One region of the Actinosynnema sp. NPDC020468 genome, then DNA from elsewhere that is predicted to be linked to it. Evidence: riboswitches for the same ligand, from Rfam matches in the RefSeq annotation. Region 1 holds a riboswitch; the other holds the start of a gene.
The links. Region 1 has a riboswitch for glycine ahead of gcvH (glycine cleavage system protein GcvH). Riboswitches for the same ligand answer to the same signal wherever they lie in the genome.
Positions count from the first base shown of each region.

Region 2: linked by a shared signal. The riboswitch ahead of gcvP (aminomethyl-transferring glycine dehydrogenase) and the one ahead of gcvH (glycine cleavage system protein GcvH) in region 1 are both predicted to bind glycine.

Region 1 is NZ_JBFAEO010000027.1:49,280-54,039, reverse strand. Features, by position in the region: gene AB0G50_RS20405 (ABC transporter ATP-binding protein) at 1-255, opposite strand, end outside; gene AB0G50_RS20400 (hypothetical protein) at 304-672, opposite strand; gene AB0G50_RS20395 (hypothetical protein) at 678-860, opposite strand; gene ald (alanine dehydrogenase) at 1,157-2,263, opposite strand; glycine riboswitch at 2,462-2,553, shown strand; gene gcvH (glycine cleavage system protein GcvH) at 2,676-3,056, shown strand; gene AB0G50_RS20380 (L-serine ammonia-lyase) at 3,063-4,421, shown strand; gene AB0G50_RS20375 (hypothetical protein) at 4,496-4,760, opposite strand, start outside.
Region 2 is NZ_JBFAEO010000024.1:12,201-16,960, reverse strand. Features, by position in the region: gene gcvP (aminomethyl-transferring glycine dehydrogenase) at 1-2,205, opposite strand, end outside; glycine riboswitch at 2,358-2,448, opposite strand; gene AB0G50_RS18595 (MerR family transcriptional regulator) at 2,512-3,078, opposite strand; gene AB0G50_RS18590 (bifunctional nuclease family protein) at 3,581-4,054, opposite strand; gene AB0G50_RS18585 (MerR family transcriptional regulator) at 4,199-4,760, opposite strand, start outside.

The DNA.
Region 1 (4,760 bases):
CAGCACCGCGCCGACGACCCGACCCGGGTTGCCGAGCTGGTGGAACGGGCGCCCGTTGATCAGGCCGATGCCCGCGGTCGGCGTCACCAGCCCGAGCAGCATGCGCAGGGTCGTCGTCTTGCCGGCGCCGTTCGGACCGAGGAAGCCGGTCACCGAACCGGGTTCCACCGTGAAGCTCAGATTCTGCACCGCTGCGACCGGACCGAACTGCTTGGTCAAGTTCTGCACCACGATGCGGCCACTGCCGTCGTGCACGCGTCCCTCCCGAGTGCTCCTACCGGGGGTCATCCTGCCCTAGGCGGATCACTCGGGTCGGGCGTGTCGTGGTTTCCGCGTCACCTCCGGTAGATCCCGGGTGGTGGTGACACGTCCGAACGGGTAGCGCAGCGGTCGCCTGCGCTCGCGGTGCGGCACGCCCTCGCCGATGAGGTGCTGGTGCGCCATCGTCCACACCTGGCACGGCCACCGCTTGTGCCGCAGCACGCCGACGCACGCGAGGCACCGGCTGTCCGGATCCGGTTGGTGCACGGTCAACAGCAGCCGCCAGCCGTCGGCGAGCCGGTGGATCTCGGAGCGCGCCAGCGGCACCAGCGCGTCGGCCTCGCCGCTCTCGGCGACCTCGTCCAGGTGGGCCAGCCGGCGCAGCACGGCGGCGCGGAGCGCTTCGTCCACCCCGATCACATCCGGTCCGCGGCCTGGTCGAGCAGGCGGTGCAACCGACGGGTCTGGGTGACCGACATCACAGCCGATTCGCCGGGCGGGGCGACGAGCAGCACCCGGTCGTCCTCCACCACCACCGTCACCGACCGGTCTCGGCCGAACGGGTCGTGGCAGTCGATCCAGCCCTGCGGGTGTGCCATGAGCGCTCCGATCCCTGCGGCGGAAGGTCTGCCTGAGGCATCGGTCGAGACCGTGTCGTGACTGACCCGTTACGACGCGAATTCACTCGTTTGCTTGAGGCACAACCACGGAACGTGCCCTGACGCGGTGAAGAATTGGCCACGACTCGACCCCCGCGCCTGGGCAGCGGACCCCGTTCCCGGCTAAGATTGGCCACGCGGCCCGCTCCCAGTGACCCCCAGGCTGGTTGAGCGGGCCGCCTCACGTTGAAAGGGCCGCCCGCGGTTGTGCGGGCGGCCCTTTCCTGTTGCGGCGATCAGCTCTCGAAGGCCGTGAACTCCAGCTCGTGCGCCTGCGCGACCGGCTCGTTGGTCAGCAGGCCCTCGTGCACGTTGAGGCCGGGCGCCAGGGCGGCGTCGGCGGCCAGCGCGGCACGCCATCCCTTGTCCGCCAACGCGACCGCGTACGGCAGCGTGACGTTGGTCAGCGCGTAGGTCGACGTGCGGGGCACCGCGCCGGGCATGTTGGCGACGCAGTAGAAGACCGAGTCGTGCACCTGGTAGGTCGGGTCGGCGTGGGTGGTCGGCCGCGAGTCGGCGAAGCAGCCGCCCTGGTCGATCGCGATGTCCACGAGCACCGAGCCCGGCTTCATCTGCGCGACCAGCTCGTTGCTCACCAGCTTGGGCGCCTTCGCGCCGGGCACCAGCACCGCGCCGATCACCAGGTCCGCCTCGCGCACGGCCTGGTCGACCGAGTAGCGGTTGGACGTGACGGTGCGCAGCCGGCCCTGGAACAGCGAGTCGATGTGCCGGAGGCGGTCCACGTTGGTGTCGAGGATCTCCACGTCCGCGCCGAGGCCGACGGCGATGGTGGCCGCGTTGAGGCCCGCCACGCCGCCGCCGATCACCACGACCCGCGCCGGGTGCACGCCGGGCACGCCGCCGGGCAGCACGCCGCGCCCGCCGGAGGGCTTCATCAGCGAGAACGCGCCGACCTGGGGCGCGAGCCTGCCCGCGACCTCGGACATCGGTGCCAGCAGCGGCAGCGCGCCGTTCGCGGTCTGCACGGTCTCGTAGGCGATGGCCGTGGTGCCGGAGTCCAGCAGCGCCCGCGTCAGCGGCAGGTCGGCGGCGAGGTGCAGGTAGGTGAACAGCACCTGGCCCTTGCGCAGCCGGGGGTACTCGACCGCGATGGGCTCCTTGACCTTGAGCACCAGGTCGCCCTCGGCCCACACGTCGTCCGCGGTGGCCAGCACCTTGGCGCCGGCGGCGAGGTACTCCTCGTCGGTGATGGCCGAGCCCAGACCCGCGCCGGCCTCGACGAACACCTCGTGCCCGCGGGAGGACAGCTCGTGGGCGCCCGCGGGGGTCAGCGCGACGCGGTACTCGTGGTTCTTGATCTCGCGGGGAACTGCGATCCGCACGGTGGGCTCCTTCGCTCCTACTCGGTACGCCAAAGGTCGGGTACCCGGTGCGCCCTGTCATCGTGCCGGGAGCACGAACGGCGAGGTCCGCGTTTGTGCGAGGTGAACAAGGGCCGCCGCGCGTTGACACCCGTCGTGGTCGGCACCTAGCGTTCGGGTCACTCCAACTGAACATCGGCCGCGGCGCCCACCTGCGCCGGAACCCGCGCGGGAGAGTCCTCGGCACGACCGGGGCGCCGAAGGAGCAAGCACCCCGCACACTCTCAGGCAGCGAGAACCGCGCGGGCGAGGCGACTCTGGAAAGCGTGCCCCGCGGCGCGCACCCACGGTGCAAGCCGCGACGATGCGGTGAAGCTCTCAGGTCCCAGGACAGAGCAGGGGACCTGGAACCCACCTGTCAGGGAGCGCTGCCGTGACCTTTCCCGAACACCTGCTGTACACCGCCGAGCACGAGTGGGTCGACTGGGTGCCGGGCACCCAGGAGCCCGTGTCGGTGGGCATCACCTCCTACGCCGCGTCCTCGCTGGGCGACATCGTGTTCGTGCAGCTGCCCGAGGTCGGCACGGTCGTGCAGTCCGGCGACGTGTGCGGCGAGCTCGAGTCGACCAAGTCGGTGAGCGACCTGTACGCGCCGGTCAGCGGCGAGGTGGTCGAGGTCAACACCGCGGTCGGGGACGACCCGTCGGCGATCAACGACGACCCGTACGGCGAGGGTTGGCTGTTCAAGGTCACCGTCACCGACGCGCAGGGCCTGCTCACCGCCGCGAAGTACGCGGAACTGACCGAGAGCTGAGCGGCCGTGGCGATCAGCGTCTTCGACCTGTTCTCCATCGGTATCGGGCCGTCCAGTTCCCACACGGTCGGCCCGATGCGAGCCGCGACCATGTTCATCGATCGATTGCCTCTGAATTCAGTCGACCGGGTGCATGTGGAGCTGTTCGGCTCACTCGGTGCAACCGGACATGGTCACGGCAGCCCGAAGGCGGTGCTGCTGGGTCTGGAGGGTCACCGGCCGGAGGAGGTCGACCCCCGGGAGGCCGAGCGGCGGGTGGCCGAAATCCGGGCGACGGGCCGGTTGCTGCTGGGTGGCGTGCGGGAGATCGCGTTCCGCGAAGACACCGACCTGGTGATGCACCGCCGCAAGTCGCTGCCGCTGCACCCGAACGGGATGAGCTTCGCCGCCTACTCGGGTGATGCGGTGGTCGACTCGGCGGTGTACTACTCCGTCGGCGGCGGCTTCGTGGTGGACGAGACCGCGACCGGCGCCGACCGCATCAAGCCCGACACCACCCCGCTCGCCCTGCCCTTCCGGACCGGGGACGAGTTGTTGGCGCGCACGCGCGAGCACGGCCTGTCGATCAGCGAGGTGATGCTGGCGAACGAGCTGTCCTGGCGGCCGGAGGCCGAGGTGCGCTCGTCGCTGCTGCGCATCTGGGGCGTCATGCAGGAGTGCGTGGCGCAGGGGTGCGTCGAGACCGGCGAGCTGCCGGGTGGTCTGAAGGTGCGGCGGCGCGCGGCGGAGATGCACGCGCGGTTGGCCTCGGAGCACTACGCGACCGACCCGCTGCGGGTGATGGACTGGGTGACGCTGTTCGCGCTGGCGGTGAACGAGGAGAACGCCGCCGGCGGCCGGGTGGTGACGGCGCCGACGAACGGCGCGGCCGGGATCGTGCCGGCGGTGCTGCACTACTACGCCAGGTTCGTGCCGGGCGCGTCGGACGACGGCATCGTGCGGTTCCTGCTGACGGCCGGCGCGATCGGCGTGCTGTTCAAGGAGAACGCGTCGATCTCGGGCGCCGAGGTCGGGTGCCAGGGCGAGGTCGGGTCGGCGTGCTCGATGGCGGCGGGCGGGTTGGCCGAGGTGCTGGGCGGCACGCCGGAGCAGGTCGAGAACGCGGCGGAGATCGCGATGGAGCACAACCTCGGCCTGACGTGCGACCCGATCGGGGGACTGGTGCAGATCCCGTGCATCGAGCGCAACGCGCTGGCGTCGATCAAGGCGATCACGGCGGCGCGGATGGCGCTGCGGGGCGACGGCTCGCACTTCGTGTCGCTGGACAAGGTCATCAAGACCATGCGCGAAACCGGCAAGGACATGAAGGTGAAGTACAAGGAAACGGCCCGCGGCGGTCTCGCGGTGAACGTCATCGAGTGCTGATTCCCAGGTCCTGATTTCGCGACGCCCCCCGTCCCGCGCCCGAGCGCGCGGCGGGGGGCTTTCTCGCGGCGGGCTCAGGCCTGGCCGACGAAGATCGCCTTCCCGGAGCCGAAGTCCGGTTGCAGGGCTATTTGGAGTTCGCCCGGTTCGGCGGTCACCGCGAAGGAGACCTGGTAGGTGTAGGACTTTCCCGGCAGCACCGTCGTGGATTCGAAGTCGGTGTCGCAGGGGCCGTCCAGGTCGAAGATCGAGTCGGCTTTGCGGCCGTTGAACTGGGCGTCCACCCCGATCGTCAGAACGGCCGTCCCGAAGGGTTTCGCGGAGCCGTTCACCACGGTG
Region 2 (4,760 bases), on a different contig from region 1:
CGGCGCCAGGTGGGAGCGGACGCCGATCGGGCCGACGCCCGGGCCGCCGCCGCCGTGCGGGATGCAGAACGTCTTGTGCAGGTTCAGGTGCGACACGTCCGAGCCGAACTTCCCGTACTGCGCCAGGCCGATCAGCGCGTTCAGGTTCGCACCGTCCACGTACACCTGGCCGCCCGCGTCGTGCACCCAGCCGCACACCTCGCGCACGGTGTCCTCGTACACCCCGTGCGTCGACGGGTAGGTGATCATGATCGCGGCCAGGTCGTCCTGGTGCTCCACGACCGTCGACTTCAGGTGGTCCACGTCGATGTTGCCCGCGTCGTCGCACTTCACGACCACCACGCGCATCCCGGCCATCACCGCCGACGCCGCGTTCGTGCCGTGCGCCGACGACGGGATCAGGCACACGTCGCGCGCGAAGTCGCCGTTCGACCGGTGGTAGGCCCGGATCGCCAGCAACCCGGCGAACTCGCCCTGGCTGCCCGCGTTGGGCTGCAACGACACCGCGTCGTACCCGGTGATCTCGGCCAGCCACCCCTCCAGGTCGCCGATCAGGGACAGCATCCCCTCGGCGTCGGACGCGGGCGCGAACGGGTGCAGGTCGGCGAACTCGGGCCAGGTGATCGGCTCCATCTCGGCCGTCGCGTTGAGCTTCATCGTGCACGAGCCCAGCGGGATCATGCTCCGGTCGAGCGCGACGTCCTTGTCCGACAACGACCGCAGGTAGCGCAGCAGCGCGGTCTCCGAGCGGTGCGCGTGGAACACCGGGTGGGTCAGGTACTCCGTGGTGCGGCGCAGGTCGGTCGGGATGCCGTCGGCGGTGTCGCCGTCCAGCCCGTCGACGTCGGACACGGTGACGCCGAACGCCTTCCACACCGACTCGAGGTGCCCGCGCGTGGTCGTCTCGTCGCACGCGATCTGCACGTGGTCCGCGTCGACCTGCCACAGGTTCACGCCCAGGTCCCGCGCCGCCGCGACGACGTCGGCCGCCCGGCCCTCGACGTGCGCGCGCACGGTGTCGAAGAACTCGCCGTGCACGACGTCCACGCCGCCCTCGCACAGGCCGGCGGCCAGCACGGTCGCCATCCGGTGCGCCCGGGTCGCGATGTTCCGCAGGCCGTCCGGGCCGTGGTAGACCGCGTACATCGACGCGATCACCGCCAGCAGCACCTGCGCGGTGCAGATGTTCGAGGTCGCCTTCTCGCGGCGGATGTGCTGCTCGCGGGTCTGCAACGCGAGCCGGTAGGCCAACGAGCCGTCCGCGTCGACCGACACGCCGACCAGCCGGCCGGGCAGCTGCCGCTCCAGGCCCTGGCGCACGGCCATGTAGCCCGCGTGCGGCCCGCCGAACCCGATCGGCACGCCGAACCGCTGGGTGGTGCCCACGACGACGTCCGCGCCGATCTCACCCGGCGCGCGCAGCAGCGTCAGCGCCAGCAGGTCCGCGACCACGACCGCCTGCGCGCCCGCCTTGTGGATCTCCTCGATCAGCCCGGCCTGGTCCCGCACGACGCCGGACGCGCCGGGGTAGGACAGCAGCACGCCGAAGAAGTCGCCGCCCAGCCCGAGCCCCTCGAGGCCCTGGGACAGGTCGGCGGTGACGATCTCGATGCCCAGCGGCTCGGCGCGGGTCTCGATGACCGCGAGCGTCTGCGGCAGCGTGTCGACGTCGACCACGAACCGGGCCGACTTGGACCGGCCGGCGCGGCGCACCAGCGTCATCGCCTCGGCCGCCGCGGTGGACTCGTCCAGCATCGACGCGTTGGCCAGCGGCAACCCGGTCAGGTCGCCGACGACGGTCTGGAAGTTCAGCAGCGCCTCCAGCCGACCCTGCGAGATCTCCGGCTGGTACGGCGTGTAGGCCGTGTACCAGGCCGGGCTCTCCAGCACGTTGCGGCGGATCACCGGCGGCGTGGTGGTGCCGTAGTAGCCCAGGCCGATCATCTGGGTCATCGGCCGGTTGCGGGCCGCGAGGGCGCGCAGCTCGGCCAGCGCCTCGGTCTCGGTGGCGGGCGCGGGCAGGTCCAGCACCAGGTCGCGCACGCGGATCGACTCGGGCACCGCGCGCTGGGCCAGCTCCTCCAGCGAGCCGACGCCGATCACGTCGAGGATCCGGGCCAGCTCCGCGGGCCGCGGCCCGACGTGGCGGTCCGCGAACGGGGTGCCGTGTTCGAGCGCGGCGAGAGGGATGCGGTCCTGCGTCATGGGGGCGCCTTTCGGGGGGCTGCGGACAGACTCCTGCCGTTGCCCTCCCCCTCTGTCTTCCGCCCGACACGGGCGCCTGAGAGCTTCACCCGGCCGGGACCGGGCTTGCACCGTCGGCGGGGTCGGTTGCCCGGCCCACTTTCCAGAGGCGTCTCACCCGCGCGGTTCGTGTGCCTGAGAGGTTCCGGGGAGGAGTTGCTCCTTCGGCGCCGAGACGGGCTCGGACTCTCCCGCGCGGGGTAAAGCGACTACCCGCCGATCCTACCCGGCGGCTCGGGCTCCGAGGTTGTCGGCGCGACGCGGATCTCAGCCGGTCGCGCGGGTGCGCCTGCGGCGGGACAGCTCGTCGTCCGGTGTCTCCTCCAGCACGACGCCGTCGGCCCGCTCGGCCGGGAAGTCGTGGATGGTGCCGCTGATCTCCCGCATCGCGCCGCTGACCGCGATGCCGAACACGCCCTGACCGCCCTGGAGCAGGTCGACGACCTCCTCCGGCGACGTGCACTCGTAGACCGTGGTGCCGTCGCTGAAGAGCGTGATCCGGGCCAGGTCCTGCACGCCGCGCCTGCGCAGGTGGTCGACCGCGACGCGGATGTTCTGGAGGCTCACGCCGGTGTCCAGGAGTCGCTTGACGACCTTGAGCACCAGGATGTCCTTGAAGGAGTACAGCCGTTGGCTCCCCGAGCCGTGCGCACTCCTTATCGTCGGGTTGACCAGTCCCGTGCGCGCCCAGTAGTCCAACTGGCGGTAGGTGATGCCCGCGATCTGGCACGCGGCGGGCCCGCGGTACCCGACGAGCTCGTCCGGCAGCGAGGAGTCCGGGAACAGCTCACCCTGTTCGCCGGTGCCGGCCCGGATGCGCGCTTCCTCGACCACGCCTGCCTCCCCTCGACCCGGTCTCGCCGACCGGCGTGAAGCGACCTCGGTGCTCTACGAATGACACCGTGCCGATTCACCTGAGCTCGACGGTAAGACCGGGTAGGGGCCGGGTCAACGCGACTCGCTGGGCGTGTCTTACCTCAACCTCAGGTTGAGGTTGAGGAAGCCGTCTGACGTAGCCCATTCGGGTGGCGTTTAGTGATCGTTTAGCGCAGCACCGTTGACGTTGTGTAATCCAGAAGTGTGACACCAGGGGGTGGCACACGGGGTTGATCCACAACTCACCGCACACACCACGAGGGGCCGGCTTTCACTTCGCGGCCGAAACCCGACCCCTCGTGGTGAACGCGACCCCGAGACCTCCTCCGGGCACGTCGAGCCGTCCGGTCGACCACCGCGCGTCACCCGCGACCACCCCGACACCCGGAAACGCGAAACGGCCCCGACGGGAGCCGTCAGGGCTCGCGGTGCACGGGGCCGGTCGAGGTCGCGCGGCGGTTCAGGTGTCCGCGCCGCGGAAGTCCTCCGGCGAGACCGAGTCCAGGAACTCCCGGAACTTCTCGACCTCGTCCTCCTGCTCGTCGGGGATGATCAGACCCGCCTCCGCCAGGACGCTCTCCTCGGCGTGGATCGGCACCCCGATCCGCAGCGCCAGCGCCACCGAGTCGCTCGGCCGGGCCGACACGCGGATGTCGCCGTCGAAGACGAGTTCGGCGAAGTAGGTCCCCTCCTGGAGGTCGGTGATCCGGACCTGTTCCAACTGCCGGCCGAGCGCGCCGATCACGTCCTTGAGCAGGTCGTGGGTCAACGGCCGCGCGGGCCGGACACCCTGCTGCTCCAGGGCGATCGCCGTCGCCTCCACCGAGCCGATCCAGATCGGCAGGTAGCGTTCGCCCTCGGTTTCGCGCAGCAGCAGGATCGGCTGGTTCGCGGGCAGTTCCACCCGCACACCGACGACACGCATTTCGCTCATCGGGTCTCGCCTCCCTCAGCGCGCTGAAATTCTGGCGTCCCCGCTACCTCACGAGGATCCCCCACCCACATCTCCGACGCTACCCGCCAAGCGGGCCTTCTGCGCAACCGCCCGGGTAGCCGGGATCAGCATGCGGACACCTGTTCACCTGGGCGAAACGCGGTTCGCGACGGCCTCGCGAAGACCCACTTTGACCAGGAGTGTGTGCAGCGTTACGGACAGCGCCGCCAGCTCCCGGACGACCTCCTCGGCACGGGCCCGCGACTGCGGGTCGCGCTGCCGGGACAAAGGTGCCACCAGCTGCTCCACCAACCCGACCTCGCGGTCCGCCGCGGCCTGGAAGGGCCGCAGGTGGCGCGGTTCCACACCGTGCCGCGCCAACGCCCGCACGGTCGTCGCGATCTGCACCGCGTCGCCGTCGTACCACCCCGCGGGACCCGGCTTCACCAGGCCGAAGCGCTCCAGCTCGGCCAGCACGCCGGGCTCGATGCCGGCCCGGGTGACCAGGTCGTCCCGCGTCACGCGCGAGGTCGGGGCGCCGAACTGCTCCGCACCGACCGGGTGCGGAGCGTCCGGAGCGCCGTCCAACTGCTCCTTGATGACCTTCAACGGCAGGTACCGGTCGCGCTGGGCCGCCAGCACGTACCGCAGACGTTCGACGTCGGCGGAGGTGAACTGGCGGTACCCCGATGCCGTTCGTGCCGGG